DNA from 2 places in the Anaerotignum faecicola genome. Region 2 is predicted to be linked to the other one. Evidence: predicted binding sites of a transcription regulator. Region 2 holds the regulator's gene; the other holds the start of a gene.

Region 1 (14,952 bases), on a different contig from region 2:
TTGATTTCTTTTTCATAAGCTTCAACGATACCTCTTACGGACATGTATCTGGGTGTAGCCAGTTCAGCGATTGCTGTCAGCAGGCAAGGAGTTTTGATTTTGATGATGTGGTAACCATCTTCGAACTGTCTCTTAACTACTACGTGGTCAGCTGCTGCTTCAACAACTTCTTCAACGTAGGAAACCTGAGGCAGGTGCAGTTTTTCAGCAATCTGGGGACCAACCTGAGCTGTGTCACCGTCGATAGCCTGACGACCTGTGATGATCAGATCATAGCCGATTTTCTTCAGAGCTGCTGCGATGATGCCGGATGTAGCATATGTATCGGAACCACCAAATTCTCTAGCAGATACCAGATATGCTTCGTCACAACCCATAGCCAGTGCTTCTCTCAGAGCAACGTCTGCCTGAGGGGGGCCCATGGAAACAACTGTTACTGTGCCGCCCAGCTGTTCTTTCAGCTGCAGAGCTGCTTCGATACCTGTTTTGTCATCGTGGTTGATAATAGAAGGAACACCATCACGGATCAGTGTGCCTGTCTTAGGATCGATTTTAACTTCTACTGTATCGGGTACCTGTTTAATACATACAACGATTTTCATTATAGTTTGTTCTCCTTCCAAATTTTAGTAATAAGCTTTTTCAAAATGAACTCTTAACTCTCAAATCAAACCTTCATGGAGCCAGCAACGATCATTCTCATAGCTTCGTTTGTACCTTCGTAGATTTCTGTAATCTTAGCGTCTCTCATAGCTCTTTCTACGGGGTACTCACGGCAGTAACCGTAGCCACCGAACAGCTGTACAGCCATTCTTGTTACTTCGTTTGCAGTTTCGGAAGCAAACATTTTGCACATTGCAGCGTAAGGAGCGTAGTTGCCATGCAGATCCTTTTCTGTAGCTGCTCTCCATACCATCAGTCTAGCAGCATCTGTCTTTGTCTGCATTTCAGCCAGTTTGAACTGTGTGTTCTGGTATTTGCCGATGGGTTTGCCACCCTGTTTTCTTTCCTTAACATATTTCAGTGTTTCGTCAATAGCGCCCTGAGCGATACCTACGGACTGAGCACCGATACCGATACGACCGCCGCCCAGTGCTGTCATAGCGATCTTGTAGCCCTGGCCTTCTTTGCCCAGCAGGTTTTCAGCGGGAACCTTAACGTTTTCATAAATAACTTCGCAGTTGGATGCTGCTCTGATACCCATACGTTCGATGTTGGGACCAACGGACAGACCTTCAAATTCTCTTTCTACGATGAAAGCAGACATACCTTTAGGGCCTTTGGATTTATCTGTCAGAGCGAATACGATGAATGTATCAGCGAAACCGGAGTTTGTTGTGAACATCTTTGTACCGTTCAGAACATAGTACTTGCCGTCTTCTGTCTTGTCAGCTGTTGTCTTAACGCCTGCAGCATCTGTACCAGCGCCGGGCTCTGTCAGACCGAAGCAGCCGATTTTGGAACCATCAACCAGAGGTCTCAGATATTTCTGTTTCTGTTCTTCTGTACCAAACTCATTGATGCAAGGGCAGCAAAGAGATGTATGTACGGACAGTGTAATACCTGTGGAAGCATCTACTTTAGACATTTCTTCCATGCACAGTGTGTATGTCAGAACGTCTGCACCCTGGCCGCCGTATTCTCTGCTGTAAGGAATACCAAAAGCACCGATTTTCTGCAGTTTCTGAAGCAGCTCTCTATCGTAATCTTCTGCTTCGTCCATGTCTTTAGCGATTGGTTTAATTTCTGTTTCAGCAAATTTTCTGAACAACTCTTGCTGAAGCATCTGAGTTTTTGTTAATTTGAAATCCATTCTAATATTCCTCCTATTTTTTAAAAATTTTGAAACATCCGCGATGAGGCCACATCGTGGTATTTCATTAAAAAACAACCTACTTCCTTACGACGCTGCCGTATGGACGCAGTTTATCAGCTTCTCATTTCTACTTACGCATTTCAATAAGAAGCTATAATGCCTCCACAATGAATATACCATTTTTGTTTAAAATTTGTCAACATCTTTGTCGATAAATATTACATAAAAAACGGCTGCGTTTGTTGGTAATACCGACATATTTTCCACTGTCGGCGAATGGAAAAAAACCTACAAAAAAACAGACCGAAAATCTCCTGCCGGATCGCTATTCCCACAGGAAATTCTTCCCACCTTTCGTCTGTTTGCCTTTTTGTGAAAGAGCAATCTCCTTCGCCGCCAGCTCCTGCGGCATGCAGTGTAATTTTGTATACAATACATCTCTTTTCAAAAAGGGATTCTGACGCTGTTTGTGCGTATTTCTCCGTTTTTTTGCCTATCTCTACTTTACACCATTGTCTTTTCTCTGTCAATATATTTCGCATGAAAACTATTTTCTCTACGTTTTAATTGTCAGACATCTACTCGTAATATTATACAATAAAAACTGCATCTTTTTCTGTTTTATGTCTCCTTTTGGAAGTTCACACCTTCCTTTTTCACGTTTTCATTCTCTATGAGATAATTTTTCGCAAAAAGAATCTCTTTCCGCGAAGTTCGTAAACAGAGCTTCTGCTGTCTCTCTCATATCAACCATTTTTCCGCATAAACATAATATAAAAAAGAGAGCATCCTTACGGATACTCTCTTGATGAATCAATATTCTGATTTCGTCGAAATTACTCAATGATTTCTACTACGGAACCAGCGCCTACTGTTCTACCACCTTCACGGATAGCGAATCTCAGACCCTGAGCCATAGCTACGGGTGTGATCAGTTCGATTGTCATTTCAACGTTGTCGCCAGGCATGCACATTTCTGTACCTTCGGGCAGGCTGATAACGCCTGTTACGTCTGTTGTTCTGAAGTAGAACTGAGGTCTGTAGTTGTTGAAGAAAGGAGTATGACGGCCACCTTCTTCTTTGGACAGAACGTAAACCTGAGCTTTGAATTTTGTATGAGGTGTGATGGAACCGGGTTTAGCCAGAACCTGACCTCTTTCGATTTCATTTCTCTGAACGCCTCTCAGCAGAACACCGATGTTGTCACCAGCTTCAGCCTGATCCAGCAGCTTACGGAACATTTCAACGCCTGTTACAACTACTTTTCTGATTTCGTCTGTCAAACCAACGATTTCAACTTCATCCTGTACTTTAACTACGCCGGATTCTACTCTACCTGTAGCTACTGTACCACGACCTGTGATGGAGAATACGTCTTCGACGGGCATCAGGAAAGGTTTGTCTGTTGCACGTTCGGGTGTAGGAATGTAATCTTCGATAGCTTCGAACAGTTCCAGAATCTTGTCGCCCCAAGGACCGTTGGGATCCTGCAGAGCCTGGAATGCGGAACCTCTGATGATGGGAATATCATCACCGGGGAATTCATATTCGTTCAGCAGTTCTCTGATTTCCATTTCAACCAGATCCAGCAGTTCTTCGTCTTCAACCATGTCGCATTTGTTCATGAATACAACAATGTAAGGAACGCCTACCTGTCTGGACAGCAGGATGTGTTCTCTTGTCTGAGCCATAGGGCCGTCTGTTGCAGCTACTACCAGGATAGCACCATCCATCTGAGCAGCACCTGTGATCATGTTTTTAACATAGTCAGCATGGCCGGGGCAGTCAACGTGAGCGTAGTGTCTGTTGGGTGTTTCGTATTCAACGTGAGCTGTGGAAATTGTGATACCACGTTCTCTTTCTTCGGGAGCCTTATCGATGTTTTCGAAATCTACAGCTTCACCGATATGGTATCTTTCGTGCAGTGTCTTTGTGATTGCTGCAGTCAGAGTTGTTTTACCATGGTCAACGTGACCGATAGTACCAATATTCATATGAGGTTTGGTTCTTTCAAATTTTACCTTTGCCATTTTAAAATATCCTCCTTGTAAAATTGTGGAATCTTAATTTATGAGTTTGACACACTTTAAAATACAGCGCGTCCATCAACTCTAATTATATTAGAATTCTTATCTTTTTGCAATACCAAAAATCCAATTAAACGCAGTATTTTTGGCATTTCATTTCTGTTTTTCCGTCGAAAAATTACTTTCTGCCTTCCAGTACTTTTTCCTGAACAGATTTGGGGCAGGGTTCGTAATGGTCAACTTCCATTACATAGTTACCACGGCCCTGTGTTCTGGAACGCAGGTCTGTGGAATAACCGAACATTTCAGCCAGAGGAACGAAGGAGTGAATTACCTGTGCGTTGCTTCTTGCTTCCATACCTTCGATACGACCACGTCTGGAGTTGATATCGCCGATAACGTCGCCCATATAATCCTCAGGTACTGTTACAGTTACCTTCATGATGGGTTCAAGCAGAACTGCGTCACCCTTTCTCATAGCTTCCTTGAAAGCCATGGAACCGGCAATCTGGTAAGCGGATTCGGAGGAGTCAACGTCATGGTAGGAACCATCGTAAACTTCTGCCTTAACGCCCAGTACGGGATAGCCGCCCAAGATACCGCTCTGCATAGCCTGCTGGATACCTTTATCGATAGCGGGGATGTATTCCTTAGGAATAGAACCGCCGACTGTCGCATTTACGAATTCGTAGTTGTTTTCCGCATCTGTGGGAATAGGATAGAAACGTACTTTACAGTGACCATACTGACCACGACCACCGGACTGACGTACGAATTTACCTTCTACGTCAACTGCCTTACGGAATGTTTCCTTGTAAGCAACCTGAGGTGCGCCTACGTTTGCTTCTACCTTGAATTCTCTCAGCAGACGGTCAACGATGATTTCCAGATGCAGCTCACCCATACCGGAGATGATTGTGTCGCCTGTCTCCTGGTCTGTGTAGGTCTTGAATGTGGGATCTTCTTCTGCCAGCTTTGCCAGAGCGATGCCCATTTTGTCACGGCCTGCTTTTGTCTTGGGTTCGATTGCAACGGAGATAACGGGTTCGGGGAATACCATGGATTCCAGAATAACTTCGTGATCTTCGTTACAGATTGTGTCACCTGTTGTGGAAATCTTGAAGCCTACTGCTGCCGCAATATCACCGGAGTAAACTCTGTCGATTTCTTCTCTGTGGTTTGCGTGCATCTGCAGGATACGGCCAACACGTTCCTTCTTGCCACCCTTTGTGGAGTTGTAAACGTATGTGCCGGAGTCCAGTGTACCGGAGTACACACGGAAGAACGCCAGCTTACCAACGAAGGGGTCATTCATTACTTTGAATACCAGAGCAGAGAAGGGCTCTTCGTCGGATGCGTGTCTTTCTGTTTCTTCGCCTGTTGCAGGGTCAATACCCTTGATTGCGGGAATGTCTGTAGGTGCGGGCATATATTCAACAACGCCGTCCAGCAGCTTCTGAACGCCTTTGTTTCTGTATGCGGAACCACACATTACGGGCATCAGTTCGCAGGCGATACATGCCTTACGCAGTGCTGTTTTCAGTTCTGCTTCTGTGATTTCTTCTTCAGCAAAGAATTTTTCCATCAGCGCATCATCTGTTTCAGCGATTGCTTCGATCATGATCTGTCTGTATTCTTCAGCCTGTTCTACATATTCTGCGGGAATTTCTTCTTCGTCTACTTCTGTACCTGTTGCGTTTTCATAGAAGTAAGCTTTCATCTTCATCAGGTCGATGATGCCCTTGAAATCACTTTCTGCACCGATAGGCAGAGTTACAGCTACGGGATGGCAGCCCAGTCTGTCTACGATGGATTTCATGGAACCGAAGAAGTCTGCACCCATGATATCCATTTTGTTTACGAAAATCATACGGGGTACATTATAGTTGTCAGCCTGTCTCCAAACTGTTTCTGTCTGAGGTTCAACACCGCCCTTTGCGTCCAGTACGCAAACAGCGCCATCCAGTACACGCAGAGAACGTTCTACTTCAACTGTGAAGTCAACGTGTCCGGGTGTGTCGATGATGTTGATTCTGTTGTCGTTCCAATGACATGTTGTCGCAGCGGATGTGATAGTGATACCTCTTTCCTGCTCCTGCTCCATCCAGTCCATTGTTGCTGTACCTTCGTGTGTATCGCCGATTTTATAGTTACGGCCTGTATAGAACAGAATACGTTCTGTCAGAGTTGTCTTACCCGCGTCAATGTGCGCCATAATACCAATGTTTCTGGTTCTTTCCAGAGGGTATTCTCTGTTTGCCACTGTGGGATCCTCCTTTTTGTAATCATAATCAGGTTTATGGAAAGACTATGAAATAGCCTTTCCATATTTCCCAAATTCCATTCGTTTTTCTCTAAAAACCAACTGCCCTGCGGCAGCCTTCTGTAAGGCAAAGCCTCACAAAAACGGTAATTCTTACCATTTGAAGTGGGAGAAAGCTTTGTTTGCTTCTGCCATCTTGTGCATTTCGTCTTTTCTCTTGCAAGCGCCGCCTGCATTGTTCAGTGCGTCCAGAATTTCGCCTGCCAGACGATCAACCATTGTCTTTTCGCCGCGTTTTCTGGAATACAGTGTGATCCATCTCAGGCCCAGTGTCTGTCTTCTTTCAGGTCTGATTTCCATGGGTACCTGGTAGGTTGCACCGCCGACACGGCGAGCCTTAACCTCCAGTACAGGCATAATGTTGCCCAGAGCTTCTTCGAAAACTTCCAGAGCTTCTCTACCTGTTTTTTCTGCTACTTTATCGAATGCACCGTAAACGATCTTTTCCGCTACACCCTTTTTACCATCCAGCATGATGCTGTTGATGAGCTTTGTCACCAGCTTGCTGTTGTAAATAGGATCGGCCAAGACCTCTCTTTTTGCTACATGTCCTTTTCTAGGCACGATTCTTCCCTCCTTGATGAATAAATGCTATTCTCGGTACTTCACGGGGATGCTTCCCTCGTGTTTTCATGCCTTATCCTCTTTCAACGTATATCTCGTCTAAGCAATCGCAGATTGTATTGATTGATATAAGGCATTTCTACTAATAGATTTGTCTTTGTCTGAAATTGTTCCTCTAAGAAATTCTAAAAAAATTACTTCTTAGCAGCTTTAGGACGCTTTGCGCCGTATTTGGAACGAGCCTGCATTCTGTTTGCAACGCCGGCTGTATCCAGTGTACCTCTGACAATGTGGTAACGTACACCGGGAAGGTCTTTTACTCTACCGCCTCTGATCAGAACAACGGAGTGTTCCTGCAGGTTGTGGCCTTCACCGGGGATATATGCTGTAACTTCGATACCGTTGGACAGACGAACTCTGGCAATCTTTCTCAGCGCAGAGTTAGGCTTCTTAGGTGTGGAAGTTTTTACCGCTGTACATACGCCTCTCTTCTGGGGAGAAGATACGTCTGTAGCTTTCTTCTGCAGGGAGTTCAAACCTTTCTGCAGAGCGGGTGCTGTAGATTTTTTCTCAACAGTTTTTCTGCCTTTTCTTACTAACTGGTTAAACGTAGGCATTAACTGCACCTCCTTATAAAAATAATACATCTGCTAAATTGCAATAATTCTGATTTTGTTTCCGTTTTACGGACTCGCTTAGAAAAGCCCCTAAAATCGGACACTAGAAAATTTTATCATCGCCAACAACAAAAGTCAAGGATTTTCTTTGGAAATTCAGCTTTTTTCCGCACTTTTTCCCATTCCCGCACCCTCTGCCTTTGTAAACGCATTTCGGCAAAGAGAAAGCCCTCTGCTTTTCACAGAGAGCGTGCCTTATTTTCGAAAATCCTTTCTGATGTTGTCCCGCAGCTCCGTCAGGCTCTGCACCGGTTCATCCACAAGCTCCGTCAGCACCTCATCCAGCGCCTGTTCCCTGTCCTTCCCCTTCCTGCAAGCCCTGCGCCAGCGTATCAGAATAAAGCAGGTCAGAATCCCTGCCACAATAAGCAAGAGAAGAATCTCCATCAGGATGGCTGCTTTCCTCGGTTGTTCCATCCATAAATCCAAGTACCAATCCATACGCTCCTCCTCCTTATCGCTTTTCATAAAAGAACTGTTTTCTTATCCTTATTTTATCATATTTCCCCCTGTACCCAAAGCGTTATTTCCTATTTCATTTCTTTCCATACAAAAAGGGTACTGCTTCGCAGTACCCCTCTTTTTCTTAAATCATTTCGTCTTCATCAATATATACGGTTTCCTCCGCAGGTGCTTCTGTTTCTTCCTCAGCGCCTTCGGGAACGATTTCGATATTTCTGTATCTTGTCATACCCGTACCGGCAGGAATCAGCTTACCGATGATAACGTTTTCCTTCAGACCGATCAGCGGATCAATCTTACCCTTGATTGCTGCTTCTGTCAGCACACGGGTTGTTTCCTGGAAGGATGCGGCAGACAGGAAGGAATCTGTTGCCAGGGAAGCCTTTGTGATACCAAGCAGAACTCTCGTACCCTTTGCAGGCTCTTTGCCCTCTGCTTCCAGTGCAGCGTTTGTATTTTCAAAGGTCAGCCAGTCAACCAGAGAGCCGGGCAGGAATTCTGTATCCCCGTTTTCCTCGATTTTTACTCGCTTCAGCATCTGACGTACAATAACCTCGATATGCTTATCGCTGATTTCTACACCCTGCAGGCGGTAAACTCTCTGTACCTCCTGAATCATGTAGTCCTGTACGCCTCTCAGACCCTTGATTTTCAGAATATCGTGAGGGTTTACGCTACCTTCGGTGATTTCGTCACCGGCTTCGATTAAATCACCGTCATAAACCTTGATTCTGGAGCCGTAAGGAATCAGATAATCCTTTGTTTCTCCTGTTTCGGGGTTTGTGATGATAACCTCACGCTTTTTCTTTGTATCGTTCAGTGTCACGCGTCCGCCGAATTCCGCAATGATAGCCAGACCCTTAGGCTTTCTTGCTTCAAACAATTCCTCGACACGGGGAAGACCCTGTGTGATATCGTTACCTGCGATACCGCCTGTATGGAACGTACGCATGGTCAGCTGTGTGCCGGGTTCACCGATGGACTGCGCCGCAATAATACCTACAGATTCGCCAATGCGTACATATCTGCCGGATGCCATGTTTGCGCCGTAGCACTTCGCACAGATACCAACCTCGGAACGGCAGGTCAGAACGGTTCTGATCCAAACCTTCTTAATGCCGGCTTTTTCCACTGCCTCCGCCTGATCTACGGTAATCATAGTATCCGCAGGAACAATGATTTCGCCTGTTTCGGGATGGATGATATCGTAAGCAGACCATCTGCCGCGGATACGATCCTGCAAGCCTTCAATGACCTCGTTGCCGTCCATGAATGCGGAAATTTCCATGCAGGGTGTTTCAATATTTCTGCCGTCGCAGCAATCCCATTCTCTTACAATAATATCCTGAGATACGTCTACCAGTCTACGTGTCAGATAACCGGAGTCGGCTGTTTTCAGCGCAGTATCGGTCAGACCTTTACGCGCACCGTGCGCGGAAATGAAGTATTCCAGTACGGACAGACCTTCACGGAAGTTTGCCTTGATGGGCAGCTCGATGATACCGCCGTTAGGGGATGCCATCAGACCACGCATACCTGCAAGCTGTTTGATCTGTCTGTTGGAACCACGGGCACCGGAGTTCGCCATCATATAAATGTTGTTATATTTCCCCAGACCTGCCAGCAGTGCTGCCGTAATCTTATCATCGGCAATGTTCCATGCCTCGATAACCTTCTGGTGACGTTCTTCGTCCGTCATCAGACCACGTCTGAATTTCTTTGTAATCATATCAACCTTGGATTCTGCTTCCTCCAGATATTCTGCCTTTTCCTTAGGAATTTCCATATCAGAAACGGATACGGTCATTGCCGCTCTTGTGGAGAATTTGTAACCCAGAGATTTGATTTTATCCAGTACGGATGCTGTTTCTGTTGCACCGCAGCGGTTGATGCACTTATTGATAACCTTACCGATTGCCTTCTTATCTACCAAGAAGCTGATTTCGTAATCGAATTTTGTTTCCTCGTTTGTTCTGTCAACGTAGCCCAGATTCTGAGGAATTGCCTCATTAAAGATAATACGGCCAACGGTTGTCTGTACCATTCTTGTTTCGGGTACGCCGTCAAATTCCAGCGTTCTTCTTACTCGGATGATTTCCTGCAGGCTTACCTCGTGGTTATCGTATGCCAGTATTGCTTCCTTTTCATCCTTGAAGGGACGAATCATCAAATCGCCTGCTTTTTTGATTACATTGCCTTCCGCATCCAGAATATCCTCTGTGTATCTCTGGTTCAGATCGTCTCTTTCCAGAGTCAGGTAATACATACCCAGAATCATATCCTGAGAGGGTACGGTTACAGGCGCACCATCGGAGGGCTTCAGCAGGTTATTGGGAGAAAGCAGCAGGAATCTGCATTCTGCCTGTGCTTCTACGCTCAGAGGAACGTGAACCGCCATCTGGTCACCGTCGAAGTCGGCGTTAAATGCGGTACATACCAGAGGATGCAGCTTAATCGCACGGCCTTCTACCAGAACGGGTTCAAATGCCTGAATCCCCAGTCTGTGCAGTGTCGGCGCACGGTTCAGCATAACGGGATGCTCTCTGATAACCTCCTCCAGAATATCCCAAACCTCTGTCTGCAATCTTTCTACCATTCTCTTAGCGGATTTGATGTTGTGAGCCAAGCCATCCTCTACCAGCTTCTTCATCACAAAGGGCTTAAACAGCTCGATTGCCATTTCCTTCGGCAGACCGCACTGATAGATTTTCAATTCGGGACCTACAACGATAACGGAACGGCCGGAGTAGTCAACACGTTTGCCCAGCAGGTTCTGACGGAAACGGCCCTGTTTGCCCTTCAGCATATCAGAAAGAGATTTCAGCGCACGGTTGCCGGGGCCCGTTACGGGGCGGCCGCGGCGACCATTATCAATCAGTGCGTCAACTGCTTCCTGCAGCATTCTCTTTTCGTTTCTTACAATAATATCGGGTGCGCCCAGATCCAGCAGTCTTTTCAGACGGTTGTTTCTGTTGATGACCCTTCTGTACAGGTCATTCAGGTCGCTTGTTGCGAAACGGCCACCGTCCAACTGTACCATAGGACGAATTTCAGGCGGAATTACCGGAATCGCATCCAGAATCATCCATTCGGGCTTATTGCCGGAAAGACGGAAGCTTTCGATTACCTCCAGCTTCTTGATAATACGCACGCGCTTCTGCCCTGTGGTGTCCTGCAGCTGTGCCTTCAGCTCTACGGATTCCTTTTCCAGATCAATGTCCTGCAAAAGCTTCTTAATCGCTTCTGCGCCCATTGCCGCCTCAAAGGTATTGCCGTATTTATCATAAGCCTCTCTGTATTCTCTTTCTGTCAGAAGCTGTTTGTACTGCAATTCTGTATCCCCTGCATCCAGTACAATGTAGGATGCAAAGTACAGAACCTTTTCCAATGCTCTGGGGCTCATGGAAAGGATCAGACCCATTCTGGAGGGAATCCCCTTGAAATACCAGATATGGGAAACGGGAGCGGCCAGCTCAATATGGCCCATTCTCTCACGTCTTACCTTTGCTTTTGTTACCTCAACGCCGCAGCGGTCGCAGACAACGCCTTTGTAACGGATTCTTTTATATTTACCACAATGACATTCCCAGTCTTTTGTGGGCCCGAAAATTCTTTCGCAGAACAGACCGTCCTTTTCAGGTTTCAGTGTTCTATAGTTAATGGTTTCAGGTTTTTTGACTTCACCTCTGGACCATTCATGGATTTTTTCGGGAGATGCCAAACCAATCTTGATGGAATCAAACACGATTCCCTGATCTGTATTCTGTGTGCTCATGGGTTTGTTCTCCTTTCTTATTCTTCATCCTCGTAATCGAAATCGTCAGCGGAATCGCCGGAGTAATCATCGGAAAGCAGGTCGCTGTTGTCCGCCTCCACGCCGGTTTCATCGTCAAAGAGGAATTCTCTCATCAGCTCCTCCTCTGCTGTCATACTACGAGGCTGACGGTATTCGTCCTCTTCATAGCCGTCGATGTTTACATTCAGATCATCCACATCTTCGATACATTCCTTAATTTCAACCTCTGTCTGATCCTCACGCAGCACGCGAATATCCAGTGCCAGAGACTGCAGCTCCTTCAGCAGAACCTTAAAGGATTCGGGAACGCCGGGTTCAGGGATATTTTCACCCTTTACAATTGCTTCGTATGTTTTTACACGACCAACAATATCGTCGGATTTTACCGTCAGAATTTCCTGCAGGGTATAGGCTGCACCGTATGCCTCCAGTGCCCAAACCTCCATTTCACCGAAACGCTGACCGCCGAACTGTGCCTTACCACCCAGAGGCTGCTGGGTAACCAGAGAGTAAGGGCCTGTGGAACGTGCGTGAATCTTTTCGTCTACCAGATGGTGCAGCTTCAGATAGTGCATGAAGCCGATGGTTACACGGTTGTCGAAGGGCTCGCCGCTGCGGCCGTCTCTCAGCTGAACCTTACCGTCTCTGCCAAGTGCAACGCCCTTCCATTCTTCTCTGTGGTCTCTGTTTGCATACAGTTCATCATAAATGTCACCATTCAGCAGAGGCTTCCATTTTTCAGAGAATTCCTCCCAGCTTGTGTTGACATAATCATTTGCCATTTCCAGTGTATCCATGATGTCGATTTCGTTCGCACCATCGAATACAGGTGTGCTGATTTTCCAGCCCAGTGCCTTTGCCGCCAGGGACAGGTGGGTTTCCAATACCTGCCCGATATTCATACGGGAAGGAATACCCAGAGGGTTCAGCACGATATCCAGAGGACGGCCGTTCGGCAGGAAGGGCATATCCTCTACAGGCAGTACACGGGAAACAACACCCTTGTTACCGTGACGGCCCGCCATCTTGTCACCAACGGAGATTTTACGCTTCTGTGCAATATAAACACGAACCAGCTGGTTTACGCCGGGGCCTACATCATCGCCGTTTTCTCTTGTGAATACCTTTACGTCTACAATGATACCTGTTTCGCCGTGAGGTACACGCAGGGAGGTATCTCTTACCTCTCTCGCCTTTTCGCCGAAGATAGCACGCAGCAGTCTTTCCTCTGCTGTCAGCTCTGTTTCCCCCTTCGGCGTTACCTTACCAACCAGAATATCGTTGGGGCGTACCTCAGCACCGATGCGGATAATACCTCTGTCATCCAGATCCTTCAGCGCATCCTCGCCCACGTTGGGAATGTCTCTTGTGATTTCTTCAGGCCCAAGCTTTGTATCTCTTGCGTCTGCCTCAAATTCACTGATATGAACAGAGGTATAAACGTCCTCCTGTACCAGCTTTTCGCTCAGCAGAACGGCATCCTCGTAGTTGTAGCCTTCCCATGTCATGAAGCCGATCAGAGGGTTCTTGCCCAATGCCAGCTCGCCCTTGCAGGTGGAAGCACCGTCTGCGATAATCTGGTCTGCCTCTACTCTCTGTCCCAGGTCTACAATAGGCTTCTGGTTCAGACAGGTGCTCTGGTTGGATCTCTGATATTTAATCAGCTTATATACGTCTCTCTGAGAGTTATCATTTCTAACCACGATTTCATCTGCGGAAACTCTTTCCACAACACCGGGGTTCTTTGCAATAATGCAGATACCGGAGTCCTTCGCAGTCTTATATTCCATACCTGTGCCGACAACAGGGGAATCTGTTACCAGCAGGGGTACTGCCTGACGCTGCATGTTGGAGCCCATCAGCGCACGGTTCGCGTCATCGTTTTCCAGGAAGGGAATCAATGCAGTCGCAACGGATACCATCTGCTTGGGCGAAACGTCCATCAGCTGTACCTGTTTTCTGTCTACCTCAATGATTTCCTCTTTGCGTCTACCGGAAACCTTCTTATGCACAAAATGTCCTTCTTCATCCAGAGGCTCATTCGCCTGTGCTACGTTGTAGATTTCTTCCTCATCCGCTGTCACATAAATGAATTCATCTGTAACAACGGGCTCCTCGCCGCTCTGGTCAACCTTTCTGTAGGGTGCCTCAATGAAGCCGTATTCATTGATGCGTGCGAAGGTTGCCAATGTGTTAATCAAGCCGATGTTCGGGCCTTCCGGTGTCTCAATGGGGCACATTCTGCCGTAATGAGAATGGTGAACGTCTCGCACCTCGAAGCCGGCTCTGTCTCTGGACAGACCGCCGGGGCCCAGTGCGGAAAGTCTTCTCTTGTGCGTCAGCTCGGACAGAGGGTTGTTCTGGTCCATGAACTGAGACAGCTGAGAGCTGCCGAAGAATTCCTTGATTGCCGCTGTAACAGGGCGCACGTTAATCAGTGCCTGCGGTGTTACCACAGCCAGATCCTGTGTTGTCATTCTTTCGCGCACCACACGTTCCATTCTGGACAGACCGATGCGGAACTGGTTCTGCAGCAGCTCGCCAACGGAACGGATACGTCTGTTGCCCAGATGGTCGATATCGTCCACATTGCCGTAGCCGTAATCCAGATGGATCACATAGTTAATGGATGCAAAAATATCCTCTAATGTAATATGCTTGGGCAGCAGCTCGTGGATGTTTTCCTTGATTGCCGCCTTCATTTCCTCTGCGGTTGCGTTTTCCTCCAGCAGCTTTGCCAGCATAGGATAGTAAACTCTTTCCTTGATGCCGAATTCCTCTGCTGTCAGCCCGAACTCCTCCAGATAGCCATCAATCTTAACGGTCTGGTTGCTCAGGATTTTTACCTTCTTTTCTTCCGCCATGATATACAGATAGCCTGCACCGCTGTCCTGAATCCGGTCGCACAGCTCCAATGTCAGAACTGCACCTTCCTCTGCAATAACCTCGCCTGTCATGGGGTCAACCACGTTTTCTGCCAGAACTGCATCACGGATACGGTTTCTCAGTGCCAGCTTTTTGTTGAATTTATAACGGCCCACCTTCGCCAGGTCATATCTCTTGGGATCAAAGAGCATGCCGTTCAGCAGGGAAGCGGAGCTTTCTACTGTAGGGGGCTCGCCGGGACGCAGCTTTTTATAAATCTCAATCAGACCTTCTTCATAGGATTTTGCAACGTCCTTTTCCAGTGTTGCCAGAATCTTGGGTTCTTCGCCAAACAATTCAATGATTTCCGCATCGGAGCCAACGCCCATCGCACGAATCAGAACAGATACAGGCACCTTTCT
Region 2 (14,952 bases):
TCTGCTCGATTTCCGCACAAAAAGAAGGAGAAACCACCGTTATCTCCACGCCAAAGGGCAGCAATTTTTCAATTTTTCTGAAAGCAACCGTTCCGCCGCCCACAACCAGACAGCGCTTCTGCCCAATCTCCACAAAAAAGGGAAAATAACTCATACTTCTCCTCCGCTCGATTCTTCTCTCTCATTGATTCAGAATCTTAGTATACACCTTTTTCACATGATTTCAAAGCAAAGAATCTCTTTCATTTCTTCCGCAGGCTGCGCAGATATGCCTTATCCTCCGCCGAAACACGATAGGACTCACACGCCTTCTGAATGAACTTACGGAATACCCAAGCATCCAGATGATGATGCGAAAGATACGCCCTGCAGGTGTCCCTGTCCTTCGCCCAAGCCGTTGCCAGCAGCCACGCCTGTCCCATGCGGACATAATACTGCTCGGATTGAACGGCATCTGTCCGCTCCAGCACTGCCGGAAGATATGCAGGGGTGAGATAATAATTGAGCATCAGAATCAGCCCGACGCGCACCGCCCACGGATTTTCGGAAGCCAGATACCTTTTGATATGCTCGAAAAATTCCGCCTCATGTCCCTTGATTCGCTTTTTCAAGGAGGCGCAGAAGCCATCGCAATGCGCCCAGTTTTCGACAATCGTTTCCGTATAGGTGTCGCAATAGGGCAGAAATTCCGCATAGGAAACAGGCAGCGCCGCCGCCACCAAGCCATAGAGCAGACGTTCCTCATAGGTTCCTCTGCCACAGATACGCAGAAAGCCCACGCCGTCCTCCTTGGCGATTTCTGCCGCTATTTTCCGCAAAAGGGGCGCGCGCAGACCAATGACGGGCAAATCTGAGCGGAGCAGCCCTGTATGAAACTGCCGATAGGCTTCCTCCTGCTGTGCATACAATTCCCTGCAGAACGCGTCATAGCGTTCCTGTGTCCAATGCTCCATGCTCCCGTCCTCCCTTGACTGATCTCGTAATCCTTTTCATTGCCTGCTCATATTTTCGGATTCTGGCAAAATCCCTCTCTGTCGGGTTAGGGATGCGTCTGATATCCAGATTATCCTGCAAATCGGCATACTTCACTCTCGCCGCCAGCGCATTTTCGCAGATGCGCGCAATATAATCCATGTAATCCTCCTTTTGCCCACGCGTCAGGCAGCACACCGCCTGCACGATTTCCTCCGGAAAGCCCGCACGCCGCAGGTCTGCCGCAGTCAAAGCGGTATCCTCCAGCGTATCATGCAAAAGGGCAACGATTTTTTCCTTTTCCCCCTCGCAGGCAAGCATCACCCGAATGGGATGGAGGATATAGGGCGCACCGCCCTTATCGACCTGCCCCGTATGCGCTTTTGCCGCCAGAATCAACGCCTTTTCCAACATAGCTCTCTCCCCCCTTCCGACTTCACTCATCTTAGTATAATATCGGAAAAAATCGGTGTAAAGGCAAACTTTCCGCAGCCTGGAGGTATCTATAAAATGTAGTGAAAATTTAATAAATTCTTCAAAGTTTTTAGCCGAAAAATATGATATGATATCTTTAAGAAATAGTATTTGAAATCACCGAAAAGGAGGGAACACCTTATGATTTATTACTTCAGCGGAACAGGCAATTCCTATGCTGTGGCAAAAAAGCTTGCCGAAGCTCTGGGGGAGGAATTGACGGATATTGCAGAAGCGGTCAAAGCAGGCAATTACAGGCATACTATGCTACAGGGGGAACGATTGGGCTTTGTCTTTCCCGTTTACGCATGGGCTCCTCCGCAGACGGTGACGGATTTTGTGAAAAATCTGGAGCTTTATTACAGCGGTGATCCCTATCTTTTCGCTGTCTGCACCTGTGGTTCTTCCGCGGGAGAGACCATTGACCTTCTGCGGAAGGCTTTGCAGGAAAACGGGCTTACCTTGGACAGCGGCTTTTCCGTTGTGATGCCGGACAGCTTTACGGTGCTTTTTGATGCAGGGACGAAGGCAGAGCAATATGCGCTTCTGGAAAAAGCAGACAGGACACTGGACAACATCCTGCGTGCCATCCGGCTGAACTGGAGCAATTTCTTCCGTGTGAAGAAAGGAAGGGGCGCTGGAGTGCTAAGCAAAATCGTCAATCCTGCGTTTCGTAGAGGGCTGAAAACAAAGCCTTTTTATGTAACGGAGAGCTGCAGCCACTGCGGTCTATGTGAAAGGGTCTGCACCAGCGGCTGCATTCGGCTGACGGCAGGAATTCCTGTCTGGACAGAAAAGCGCTGCAATATGTGCATGGCATGCGTGAACCGCTGTCCCCAAACGGCAATCCAATATGGCAAAGGCACCACCAAGCGGGGACGTTATGTTCACCCGATCTACCAGAACCGAAAGGGGGAATCTGAATGAGAATGAAACGTATGCTGGCTTTTCTTCTGATGGGCATACTGTTGCTCTCTTGTGGATGCAGCGCAAACAGCAGCAGCTTTTCTTTACTGAACCGCAAAAAGACACTGGAGCTGACAGAGAAGGGTGTCTCCTACTGGGCACAGTATCTGGAGCAGCAGGAGGTCGGCAAGCCACAGGATGTGGTGGAGCAGGAAGATCACCTTTCCTATCTGCTGCAATATCCCGAAATCGGGAAGGAAAGGATTGATGCACGCATTTCGGAAATCGTGACGGAAATCCGCAATGCCTTTGATGCGGAATTTACCCCGACAGATGAGGCCGGAAAAGAGAAAAAAAAGACAGATGCAATTCTGTATCTGGGCTATGAAAGCTATCTTGCGAAGGAAAATCAGCTGAGTCTGGTGTTCTTTGAAACACATGAGACAAACGGCGCGCTTTCGCCGCACACACAAATTCAGGTGTTCCATTTTGATCTGGAAAAGGATGCAGAGGTAACGGCGGAAAGCCTGCAAGGGAACAGCTTTGCGAAAAATGCTTCTGCCTACACGGAAAAATACTTCACAACGACAGAGCCTTATAAAAACGGTATCTTTGGCAACTACAAAACCCTGCTTGCACCCGACGCAGGACGGTTTGACCGCTTTGCGCTCACGAAGGACGGCGTATTGTTTTATTTCGACCGCTATGACCTTTTCCCCGGCAGCTACGGCGTGGTGCGCCTGACGATTCCGTATGCGGAAATGCAGAAGAAAATCGAAGAACCGAAAAAGGAAACTCCCGTTCCCAAGGAAATCCGCAACAAAAAAATGGTTGCGCTGACCTACGATGACGGCCCGAACCCCAAGGCAACCAATGCCATTCTGGATGTTCTGGAGAAATATGACGCACGGGCAACCTTCTTTGATCTTGGCAGTCTGGTGGAAAAATATCCCGATGTGGTGAAGCGCGAGGAGGCGCTCGGCTGTGAGGTTGGCAGTCATTCCTACGATCATAAGAATTTTAATAAGCTGACCAATGCAGAAATTGCGGCAGATGTGCAGAAAACCGCCGCCGCCTTCCGCAAGGTGCTTGGCAGAGACCCTGCCATCTTCCGTCCGCCCTACGGCAACTGTAAGGACAGCGTAAAAAAACAGCTGCCGATGTCCATCTACCTCTGGTCGGTTGATACACTCGACTGGAAAAGCAGAGATGCCAAGGCGATTGTGGATGTGGTGAAATCCGCAGGAAATCTGGATGGGAAGGTCATCCTGATGCACGGCATTTACGGCTCTACCGCAGAGGCAACGGCAACCCTTGTGCCTTATCTGCAAAAGCAGGGCTACGAGCTTGTGACTGTTACCGAGCTGGTGGAGGCAAAGCACGGGGAAACACCCCAGAAGGGGAAGATTTACGGATATTCCTATTTTAAATAAATAAAGAAGCGTGTGAAAAATATTCTTTTCATACGCTTCTTTATTTTTATCTTCTAATCCAAACAAAACCTTTACCCAGCAGCGGAAAGGTTTGGGAAACAAACCCGTTTCCCAAACGGAATCCACAGAGGGGGCTTTGCCCTCTCGAGGAAAACAGTAGGTTTCAAGGCTTTTAGCCGATGGAACCTATCTGTTTATTCCTCTGTTTTAACAAGTCGAAAACCTGTTTTCGACTTAATTTTTTATGCAATGCTTTTATGCTGCCATCTTTTTCCACGATAGCGGATGATGAAAAGAACGGCACGCACTGCCCAGTCAATGGTCATGGCAATCCAAACACCCAGAACGCCCATGCCCATTCTGACACCAATAATATAGCTGAAGGCAATACGGAATACCCACATGGAGATAATCGACAAAATCATGCAGAACTTTACATCACTGGCGGCACGCAGCGTATTCGGCAGAGTAAACGCTTCGGGCCAGATGAGCATACAGCAGATACCATGATACCAGATAATCTGTTTTGTAAAGGTCATTGCGTCATCGGAAAGGTTATACAGGTGCATGATGCCGGGCAACGCCACAAGCGTGGTGACGCTGAAAACGATAATCAGAATATGCACCAGCTTCAGAATCTTACGGGTATAATATCTTGCCGCTTCATAATCCCCTGCCCCAACGCAGCGAGAGCAGACGGTAATCACCGCCATGCCGACGGACATCCCCGGAAGCACCTGAAAGGTTGCAATGATATTGGAAACGGCATTCGCCGCAATCGCCGCCGTGCCAAAGCCTGTAATCATGCTCAGCACCATGATTTTCCCCAGCTGAAACATCCCGTTTTCCAGACCATTGGGAATGCCGATATAGGCAATCTTTTTCAGCATACCGAAATCCAGCTTAAAGGAAAACGGACGCTCCAGATGCAGCAGATGCTCCGGAGAGCAAAGCAGAAAAATGATTGCAACAGCGGAAATGACACGGGAAACAAGCGTCGAAGTTGCCGCACCCGCAACCCCCATGCCAAAGCCGAAAATCAGGATGGCATTGCCGCCCACATTGATGGCGTTCATCATCATGGAGAGATACATCGGCACCTTGGAATTGCCCATAGTACGAAATACTGCCGCACCTGCGTTATACAAGGCAATAAAAGGGATGGATGCGGAAACGATGAGAAGATACGTTTTGGATGCCTCCATTACATTCGCCTCAATGGCACCGAACACCCGATGCAGGATGAGGTTTCTTGCCAGATACAGCCCAATCATAATGCAGATCGCAAACAACGCCGTAAACAGGATAAGCTGATTGACTGCCCTATTTGCTTTTTCATGCTTATTCTGCCCCAAATATTGCCCCATAACCACCGCACCGCCTGTTGCGAGAGCTGCAAACAAATAAATCAGCAGAACGAAAATATTATCCACCAAAGAGACACCCGAAACTGCATGCTCCCCGACCGTTGCAACCATAATGGAGTCGGACATACCAACCAGAATAGCCAGAAACTGCTCGATAATCATGGGAGCAATCAAACGCTTCAGGGCGCGATTGGAAAAATAATACGGTTTTTCTTTGATTTCCGCTAAATCCACGGTCATTCCTCCTTTGTACATTTCATTTTAAATTTCTTTTCTTCTTTATAAATAGTTATAAATAAATTTTTACAAACAAAAAGAGAAGCCACACCTTTTTGCAAAGAGTGACTCTCCTTCGTTCTGTTGTCTTTTTCTTATAATTCTTCGTTTTCCTGCACCGGCTTTACAGGCAGACCATCCTTTAATTGATGCTCATGCATATCCTCACCGCTATAGTACATTTCGTTGATTTTGTAGAGCAGGGTCATAAGGCTGTCCGTCAGGTGTACATTTTCCACCAAAACATCATCGGGAACCTGCAAATCCACATGGCTGAAGTTCCACATGCCCTTTACGCCCCATTTTGCCAGATCATTTGCAACCTTCACCGCCTGCGAACGAGGAAGGGTAAGAATGGCAACATCCACGGGGTTATTTTTGACATACTCCTCCATCTGGTCGATATCATAAACCTCGACACCACGAATAGTCATCCCAATCAGACGGGGATTGATATCAAAGACTGCCTTGATGACGAAACCACGCTTCTCAAAATTGGTATAGTTCACCAGAGCCTGTCCGATATTGCCGCCGCCAATGACAATCATATTATACAATCGATCCAGACCTAAAATCTTTTTTATTTCATTGTAAAGGTATTCCACATTATACCCGTAGCCCTGCTGCCCAAAGCCGCCGAAATTGTTCAAATCCTGACGAATCTGGGAGGCAGTGATATTCATTTTTGCGCTGAGTTCTTTTGAGGAAATGCGAGTAATATCACTTTCCAGCAGGTCGCCTAAGTAACGGTAGTATCTGGGCAATCTGTTGATTACTGCCGGTGAGATCTTCTTTTCGCTGTCCATATATTCCAAATCCTCTCGTTTTAGGATGCCTCCGTAAAAGAAAACGAACTGCAAATACAGCTATTTTTTTCTACTTCAGGATAATTTTAGTATAGCACTCCTGTTATTTTATTGTCAACAATAACTCTTTTAATCTGTTGTATTTTCTGCTATCATAAGAGCAGACAATGAAACACAAATGGAGGTTGTATCAATGATACTTGCATGCAGACAATTACACAAGGCATACGGCATCGATGTGATTCTGGAAAAAATCACCTTCCATATCGAAGAACGCGAAAAAGCCGCTATTGTAGGGGTAAATGGTGCCGGGAAGACGACGCTTTTCAAGGTTCTGACCGGCGAAATTTCTGCCGATGGCGGTGAATTTTATCTCAAGAAGGACGCATCCCTGGGCTACCTTGCTCAGAATATTCAGATAGACAGCGACCGCACGATTTATGAAGAAATGCTATCGGTTTTTGAAAAAATCATTCAAACAGAGACAAATCTTCGTGAATTAGAAAACGAAATGGGAAATCTGAGCGGACAGGCGCTGGCGGAAAAAATGGAGGACTATGCCACTCTGCAGCATTATTTTGAACAGAATGACGGCTACAGCTACCAGAGCCGCCTGCGCGGTGTGCTGAAGGGGCTTGGCTTTGCCGACAATGATTTCAACCGCCCGATGAATCAGCTTTCCGGCGGACAGAAAACACGCGTGCATCTGGCAAAGCTGCTGCTTTCCAAGCCGGATATCCTGCTGCTGGACGAGCCGACCAACCATCTGGACATTGCGGCAATCGAATGGCTGGAGGATTTCCTTCGCTCCTATCCCGGTGCAGTGCTGATTATTTCCCACGACCGCTATTTCCTTGACCGCATTGTGACAAAGGTCATTGAAATCGAAAACAAGAAATCAACGGTTTATAACGGGAATTATTCCTTCTTTTGGCAGCAGAAGGAAATCAATCGTGAAATGCAGCAGAAGGCATACGAAATGCAGCAGAAGGAAATCAAGCATCAGGAGGATGTCATCCGCACACTGCGCTCCTTCAACCGCGAAAAATCCATCAAGCGCGCGGAAAGCCGCGAGAAAGCCCTCGGCAAGCTGGAGCGTGTGGACAGGCCGGATGCCCTGCCGAATCAGATGCGGCTGACCCTAACCCCCTTTCTGACAAGCGGCAACGATGTGCTGCATGCGGAGGAGCTTTCCAAATCCTACGGGGGACAGAGAATTTTCCGCAATGTTTCCTTTGATGTAAAACGCAGCGACAAGGTTGCCATTATCGGCCCGAACGGGGTTGGGAAATCCACGCTGTTTCGGATGCTTCTGAAGGAGGTGCCGACGGACAGCGGTCTGATTCGCTTCGGCACAAATGTATTTATTGGATATTATGACCAGGAGCAGGCAAAATTAGACGAGACAAAGACGATTTTTGAGGAAATCGCAGACACCTACCCCACCCTGACGCAGGGGCAAATCCGCAATATGCTTGCCGCCTTCGTATTCACAGGGGATGATGTATTCAAGCCGATTTCCGCACTTTCCGGCGGCGAAAAGGGGCGCGTTTCTCTGGCGAAAATCATGCTTTCCAAGGCGAACCTGCTGATGCTGGATGAACCGACGAACCATCTGGATATGTTCTCGAAGGAGGTTCTGGAAAGTGCGCTGAACCGCTACGAGGGTACGGTGATTTATATTTCCCACGACCGTTATTTTATCAACAAAACAGCGGAGAAAATTCTGGAATTAACGCCGGATGGGGTGATTCTTTATAACGGGAATTATGATTATTACTTAGAGAAAAAGGCAGAGCGTGCCAGAAACGAGGCAGAAAAGGCGGCACAGCATCCGGAAAAAAGCGTTGCCGCGGCACAGCCTGTGAGCGATACGAAGAATGACTGGCTGAAGCAAAAGGAACAGCAGGCGGCAGAGCGCAGGCTGGCGAACAGGATTGCGAAGCTGGAAAAAGCCATCGAGGAGACCGAAGCGGCGATTGCGCAGGCAGATGAGGACATGGCGGCGTGCGGCACAGATTACGGCAAGGCGAATGAAATTTATGCAGAGAAAACAAAGCTTGAGGAAAGGCTTGAGGCTCTTTTCGCAGAATGGGAGGAGCTGAATTCGTAAAGCCGTTTCTCGAAACCTTGGTTCAAATAAGGAAAGCCTTGGTTACTACAGAACTGTAGTGACCAAGGCTTTTTTCCTTGCATTTCTTATCGTATTTCGTTTCAGCTGCTTAGCCCGTATCGGTCTGATACGCAGCAATACTGCCACCGCAGCCTTTGTCCGATTCTGCCGGCTCCGTTTATTTCTCGTTTTCTGCTTCTCAGAATACCCTTTTCATCTGGGGCACATATTTTGTCATGAAGCAGATGCAAAGCACCTCCACAACACCCATGCCTGCTGCCTGTGCAAGACGGGGAATCAGCACAGCAACAAAGGGCGCACCATAAAGAATGGAAATCCAAAGCGTATCCAGGAAAATTGTCCCTACGATTTTGGAGAACAGCACCGCCGCAACAATATTCTTCATGCTCTGGTTTTTATGCAGGAAAAACCCGTACCCAAAAGCGGTGATGAAGGATGTCAGCGAAAAGCCGGGGAAGAATGCGCCGATGGGAAACAGGGTTGCCCCAAGGACATCCGCCACCAGCCCCACCAAGCCTGCGCTCAGAGGCCCCAGCAGGATGCCCGCAAGAACGATGGGGATAAAGGAAAAGCCAATCTTCAGATTCCAGAGATTGATGGAAAGGAAACGGGACAGAATAATCTGCACCGCTACGAACATTGCCATCAGCACCAAGCGATGTGTCATGCTCTTCTGTTTTTCGGTCATAAAAAAATACCTCCTTTTTTCAATGGGAAATAGGAGGGCTTTCTTGCTCTTTTTTGCAAACAAAAACCCCTCTATTATCACAATACCAACGCAAATACACCTGCCGAAACAGGTTTGGCTGTATGGATAACAAAGAGGATTGTTCTTCTTCATTATGAAACAGCGGGATGCGAGTCCTGCACCGCAAGCAGAAATCCTGCTTTTCGTTCCGATGACAACTCCCCGTCCACCGGACACTTAACGCGCAAAGCCCTACTCTGTGTATTTGCACAGGAGAAAATCCTGCCGTTTTATTTTAGTATGTTTTCCTCTGTTTGTAAAGAAGTTTGTCGAAATATATTGTTATTTCTGCGGAATAAAGGTGCGCAGGAATTGATATTTGGAATCAAACGAGCCTGCCAGCATAATCTTATCCGCTCCCACGCCGTATTCCTTTGTCAGCTTGCCGAAAAGGCGGTCGCTTTCCATGAAGCCGCCCTCCAAAAAGCAGAAGCACGCCGCAAAAGCTCCTTCTTCGCCGATTTTGTGGAAATCCTTTTCCTCAAAGGAATGGATTACATATTCGGGGGAAGGGTTCAGCTTTGTAACCAGCTCTGCCAAGTCAAAGTCTAAATGCAGAAAGCCCTGTGCGCAATAATACATGGACAAAATGAAATCCACCAAATCCTCCTCTGCCGCAAAATGCAGAGAATACTCCGCCGGACGTTCTGCATCTCCTACAAAGCAGCTGAACCAAGGTGCCTGTGGTGCCAGAAAAGAGGGCAGATAAAGCTTTTTCGTTAAAGGCTCTGCCGTATTTACGGCAAAAACCAGTGTATTTGTGGTAGAGGTTTTCACAAGCGGCAGCTTATGTTTTTTTAATGCCGCCACCAGTGTATCGGATGCGCCGAACAGACGAATCCCGTCCGCATGAAACCCAAGCATAGCAGTCTCTCCTTTTCAGAAAATAAATTTTATTGTAATAAATGTACCATAATGATGAAATCCTTTCAAGAGAGGGAATTTATTTCACCTCGAAGGGGTGGGCGGAAATTAGGCAGGAAAAGGCAAAAGCGTTGACATCCCCACCCTTTCGTTGTTATAATCTATAAGATTGGCAGGTTTTGTAGAAGCCTGCATTTTTCAAGGCTGTAGCGCAGCTTTGAAGGGAGAGAACAATGACAGACGCACAGTCTGCAATAGAGAAAATATTTCCAGAGAGAAATATTTGATAAACAGGAGGAATCATAAGTATGTTGGAATTGAAGAATATCTGTTTTTCCGCAGACGGAAAGCAGATTCTCAAGGACATCAATCTCAGGATTGATGATGCGAAATTCATCGTAATTACAGGCCCCAACGGCAGTGGTAAATCCACTCTGGCAAGAATCATCAGCGGGATTCTGACCCCCGACAGCGGTCAGATTCTCCTTGACGGCGAGGATATCACAGCCCTCGGCATTACAGAGCGTGCAAGAAAGGGCATCAGCTTTGCCTTTCAGCAGCCCGTTCGTTTCAAGGGTGTTACCGTAAAGGATCTGATTTGTCTGGCGAGCGGACAGGATTTAAGCACAGCAGATGCCTGTCAGTATCTGTCCGAGGTTGGCATGTGCGCCAAGGATTACATCGACCGTGAGGTAAACGCAAGCCTTTCCGGCGGTGAGCTGAAGCGTATCGAAATCGCAACCGTTATGGCAAGAAAAACAAAGCTGACCCTGTTCGATGAGCCCGAAGCAGGCATTGACCTTTGGAGCTTTAAAAATCTGATTGATGTATTTGAAAAAATGCACGAAGAAATTCAGGGCTCTATCATCATCATTTCCCATCAGGAAAGAATTCTGAATATCGCCGATCAGGTGGTTCTGCTGAGCGCCGGCGAGGTAAAGCAGATTGGTACAAAGGAAGATGTTCTGCCCGGTCTGTTCGGCATGGAAACAGGCTGCAGATATTTCAAGGGAGGTGACGAATGATGCTCAATGATATCGTAAAAAACCTTCTGAAGGAGGTTTCCGGCATTGCGGAAATCCCTGCAAATGCTGCATTTAACATCCGCAACAACAGCAAGAGCGAGGGCAGACATTCCACAGAAAATATTGATATTGTCCCCAAGGAGGGCGGCTCCGGTCTGGATATTTATGTAAAGCCCTTTACCAAAAACGAAAACGTACACATCCCTGCGCTGATTACACAGGATGGTGTGTCCGAGGTGGTTTATAATGATTTCCACATCGGTGAGGGTGCGGAAATTGAAATTATCGCCGGCTGCGGCATCCATAACTGCGGCTGTGATGATTCTGTCCATGAAGGGATTCACCGTTTCTTCCTTGGCAAAAATTCCAAGGTTGTTTATATCGAAAAGCACATCGGTGAGGGGGACGGCAGCGGCAAACGCATCATTAACCCCCAGACACATGTAGAAGCAGAGGAAAACGCCTATATCGAAATGGATACCGTTCAGCTGAAGGGTGTCGATTCCACAAAGCGCGTTTCCAGCGCAAAGCTTGGCCCCGGCGCAACCATCGTCATCAAGGAAAAAATCATGACACACGGACATCAGACGGCGGAAACCTCCTTTGATGTCAGTCTGGATGGCGCAGGCTCCAGTGCAAAGCTGATTTCCCGTTCTGTTGCAAGGGATTTCTCCAGACAGCTCTTCCGTTCCAAAATCATCGGCAACACAGACTGCTACGGTCACTCCGAATGTGATGCCATCATCATGGATAACGGCGTAGTTGCGGCTGAGCCCGAAATCATTGCGAACCATGTGGATGCATCTCTGGTGCATGAGGCGGCAATCGGCAAGATTGCAGGCGATCAGCTGGTCAAGCTGATGACCCTTGGGCTGACAGAAAAAGAAGCGGAAGCGCAGATTATCAACGGCTTCCTGAAATAACCCAAAGGAGATGGGCAATTTGAGCACTACTGTGAAAAAAGAGGTCATCAGTTGGGTAAAAACAATTCTTCTGGCGGCGGTGCTGGCAGGGCTGGTCAATTCCTTCCTCATTGTAAATGCGGAGGTGCCGACGGGCTCCATGGAAAATACCATCATGGCAGGCGACCGCATCCTTGCACTCAGAACCTCCTATTGGTTTGATGAGCCGGAGGCGGGGGATATCGTGGTGTTCCGTTATCCGGATGATGAAACGGGCAAAACGCTTTATGTCAAGCGAATCATCGGCACCCCCGGTGATACCGTTGAGATGTCGAACGGCACGGTTTATGTCAATGGCAAGGCCCTGCAGGAGGATTACATCGCAGAGGTGACACAGGGCAGCTACGGCCCCTATGTTGTACCCGATGGCTGCTATTTCATGATGGGGGATAACCGCAATCATTCGCAGGATTCCCGTTTCTGGAGAAATCAATATGTAGAAAAGGATGAAATTCTGGGTAAGGTTGTTTTGCGTTACTATAAAGGCTTTAAGTGGATTTCCTGATAGGAGGGACGGTACGATGGAATTAAAAACAAGAGATAAGATCATTGTGATTGTTCTGGTTATTGTAGCATTGGCAGTATTCTTTGGCGGCAGATATCGCGATAATCATACTCATTTTACAACAGAAAAATGGGTTTCCGCCGTAGGGAATGACCGTCAGAAAATCGTACAGAATCTGCTGGATCGTACTGTTTTCCCCGGCATGACAGAAGCCGAGGTGAAGGAGCTTCTGGGCGAGCCGGAGGAGGAAGCAGATACCTTCCTGACCTATTATTTGGGAATTCCTCAGGGTATCTTCGGCACATCTGTGGATGGGGAGAAGGAATATCTTCTGATTTCTCTGGATGAGGATGGCAAGGCAACTGCGGCAGAGGTTATGACCGGCAAGATTCTGCCAAAGGAAAGCAAATTCCGTATCATCGGTGAGAATACAGACGATGCAGTGGTTCACCCTGCGGAGCAGTAAAAGGAGGAATCTGAAATGAAATGTCCTTTTTGCGGAAATGAAATGAAGGAAGGCACGCTCCATTCCGGCGGCAGATATGTCCAGTGGAAGGGCGTGGATGCCGAAGGCAGGAAAGAGGAATACCTTCTGGCAAAGAGCTATATGGGCGGTGCCAAAATGGAAGGGCACCTCTGTGTAGAATGTAGAAAAGTGATTCTGGATATCGATCAATTCTAAGTATTTTTGTAGGATTTTCCGGAAGGCTGAAAGCCGCTTTGTGAAGAAGTGGAGAATTTCGGAATTTCGGTAGTGAAAAAGCCGCTTTTGTGGTAAGATAGAAATGGAATAGAGTCTATAAAAAGAAGGAGGTCTTTCTGATGAAAGTAACAAAAGATATGACAATTGGCGAGCTGCTGATGGCAGACAGAGGCGCAGGCATGATTCTGATGCAGAATGGTATGCATTGTGTTGGCTGCCCTTCCGCCGCAGGCGAAACACTGGAGGAAGCATCCATGGTACACGGCATGGACTGCGATAAACTGGTTACAGAGCTGAATGCTTATCTGGAAGCAAAATAAGAGACACAAACAGGGATGGTGCAAGGGCTTGCATCATCCTTTTTGTAAAGAGAGAAAAATTTTTAAAGAAGGAAAATTTTTAAAAGAGAGTAAAGAGAACAGGAGGAGAAGATATGAAGGTACTTCTGGTGAACGGCAGCCCCAATGGGCACGGCTGTACCTATACGGCATTGAAGGAAATCGAAAAAACACTGCGCGCCGAGGGCGTGGAAACAGAAATGTTCTACCTTGGCAATAAGCCTATCGGCGGCTGTCTGGGCTGTGGCGCATGCAAAAAGCTTGGCAAATGTGTGCAGGAGGATGTGGTGAATAAGCTGCTGCCGAAGGCACTCGAAGCAGACGGCATCGTGCTTGGCGCACCTGTGCATTACGCCTCCGCCGCAGGGCAGGCCTCCTGCGCGTATGATAGATTATTTGTGATGTCCAACGGTGCCTTTGCCAATAAATTGGGCGCAGCTGTGGTTTCCTGCCGTAGGGGCGGCGCATCCGCAACCTTTGATCAGCTGAATAAATACTTTACCATCAGTAATATGCCCGTCGTTTCCGGTACATACTGGAATCAGGTGCATGGCAATACGCCGGATGAGGTCAAGCAGGATTTGGAAGGAATGCAGAACATGCGCGCCATCGGGCGGAATATGGCTTGGCTGCTGAAGTGTATCGAGGCAGGCAAAAATGCAGGTGTCGCTTTGCCCGAGCAGGAAGAAAAAATCAAGACCAACTACATCAGATAACTTTTTCGGGGCTGTCCTCATGCCCCTTGATGCAGATACGCAAAAGCGATGCTTTTGCAAAAAATAAAAAAGGCTTTCTCTAAAACGGAACCGAACCACCTTATGCGGACAGCACAAAATGGTTCGGTTCCGTTTCTTTCAATATGAAATTTTTTATGCCGTCAGCTCCGCAAACGCCTTCTGATACGCCGCCTTCGTTCCTTCGTCAAAGCAGACCAGAATAATCTGCTCCATCGTATCATCCGTTTCCAGAAAATGCAGGATTTCGCCTACGGCAATCTTCGCCGCTAAGTCAATCGGGAATCGATATACTCCCGTGCTGATGGAAGGGAATGCGATGCTCTTGACACCATACTCCTTCGCCAATGCCAGACAATTCCGATAGCAATTTGCCAGAAGATCCTCCTCGCCCCATTTCCCGCCGCGCCAAATGGGACCGGGCGTATGAATGACATATTTTGCCTTCAATTTGTAGCCCTTCGTGATTTTTGCTTCACCTGTACGGCAGCCATGCAGCGTTTCACATTCTGCCAGAAGCTCCGGCCCCGCCGCCCGATGAATGGCACCATCTACACCGCCGCCCCCAAGCAGGGATGTATTGGCGGCATTGACAATCGCATCTGTTTTCGCCTTTACAATATCACCTTTTACAATAGACAAACGTTTCATTTCGCAATCCCCCTTTGTCAGATTCCCTTGTCCCATCATTTTATCCTCTTTCTG

Evidence for each region. Region 2 encodes Rex, which represses fermentation and respiration genes when NADH is low (regulators of the CRP and FNR family bind a similar motif). Its sites were predicted from a motif close to ATTGTTAANTANTTAACAAT; they were not measured.
Region 1: EJE48_RS11605 (acyl-CoA dehydrogenase family protein) is a predicted target of Rex. The motif match lies at 1,998-2,017, and genes of this name have one in related genera.

What each region holds. Positions count from the first base shown of each region.
Region 1 is NZ_BHVZ01000014.1:325,087-340,038, reverse strand. It holds gene EJE48_RS11610 (electron transfer flavoprotein subunit beta/FixA family protein) at 1-602, opposite strand, end outside; gene EJE48_RS11605 (acyl-CoA dehydrogenase family protein) at 668-1,813, opposite strand; gene tuf (elongation factor Tu) at 2,653-3,846, opposite strand; gene fusA (elongation factor G) at 4,022-6,106, opposite strand; gene rpsG (30S ribosomal protein S7) at 6,260-6,730, opposite strand; gene rpsL (30S ribosomal protein S12) at 6,925-7,347, opposite strand; gene EJE48_RS11580 (hypothetical protein) at 7,603-7,848, opposite strand; gene rpoC (DNA-directed RNA polymerase subunit beta') at 7,994-11,644, opposite strand; gene rpoB (DNA-directed RNA polymerase subunit beta) at 11,662-14,952, opposite strand, start outside.
Region 2 is NZ_BHVZ01000001.1:689,171-704,122, forward strand. It holds gene EJE48_RS03285 (precorrin-2 dehydrogenase/sirohydrochlorin ferrochelatase family protein) at 1-154, opposite strand, end outside; gene EJE48_RS03290 (DNA alkylation repair protein) at 243-953, opposite strand; gene EJE48_RS03295 (HD domain-containing protein) at 925-1,386, opposite strand; gene EJE48_RS03300 (EFR1 family ferrodoxin) at 1,588-2,373, shown strand; gene EJE48_RS03305 (polysaccharide deacetylase family protein) at 2,370-3,785, shown strand; gene EJE48_RS03310 (MATE family efflux transporter) at 4,028-5,314, opposite strand; gene EJE48_RS03315 (redox-sensing transcriptional repressor Rex) at 5,524-6,234, opposite strand; gene abc-f (ribosomal protection-like ABC-F family protein) at 6,428-8,347, shown strand; gene EJE48_RS03325 (folate family ECF transporter S component) at 8,547-9,056, opposite strand; THF riboswitch at 9,215-9,318, opposite strand; gene EJE48_RS03330 (hypothetical protein) at 9,399-9,980, opposite strand; gene EJE48_RS03335 (ABC transporter ATP-binding protein) at 10,289-11,005, shown strand; gene EJE48_RS03340 (SufB/SufD family protein) at 11,005-11,928, shown strand; gene lepB (signal peptidase I) at 11,939-12,472, shown strand; gene EJE48_RS03350 (hypothetical protein) at 12,489-12,938, shown strand; gene EJE48_RS03355 (PF20097 family protein) at 12,954-13,154, shown strand; gene EJE48_RS03360 (DUF1858 domain-containing protein) at 13,295-13,495, shown strand; gene EJE48_RS03365 (flavodoxin family protein) at 13,609-14,229, shown strand; gene EJE48_RS03370 (O-acetyl-ADP-ribose deacetylase) at 14,383-14,898, opposite strand.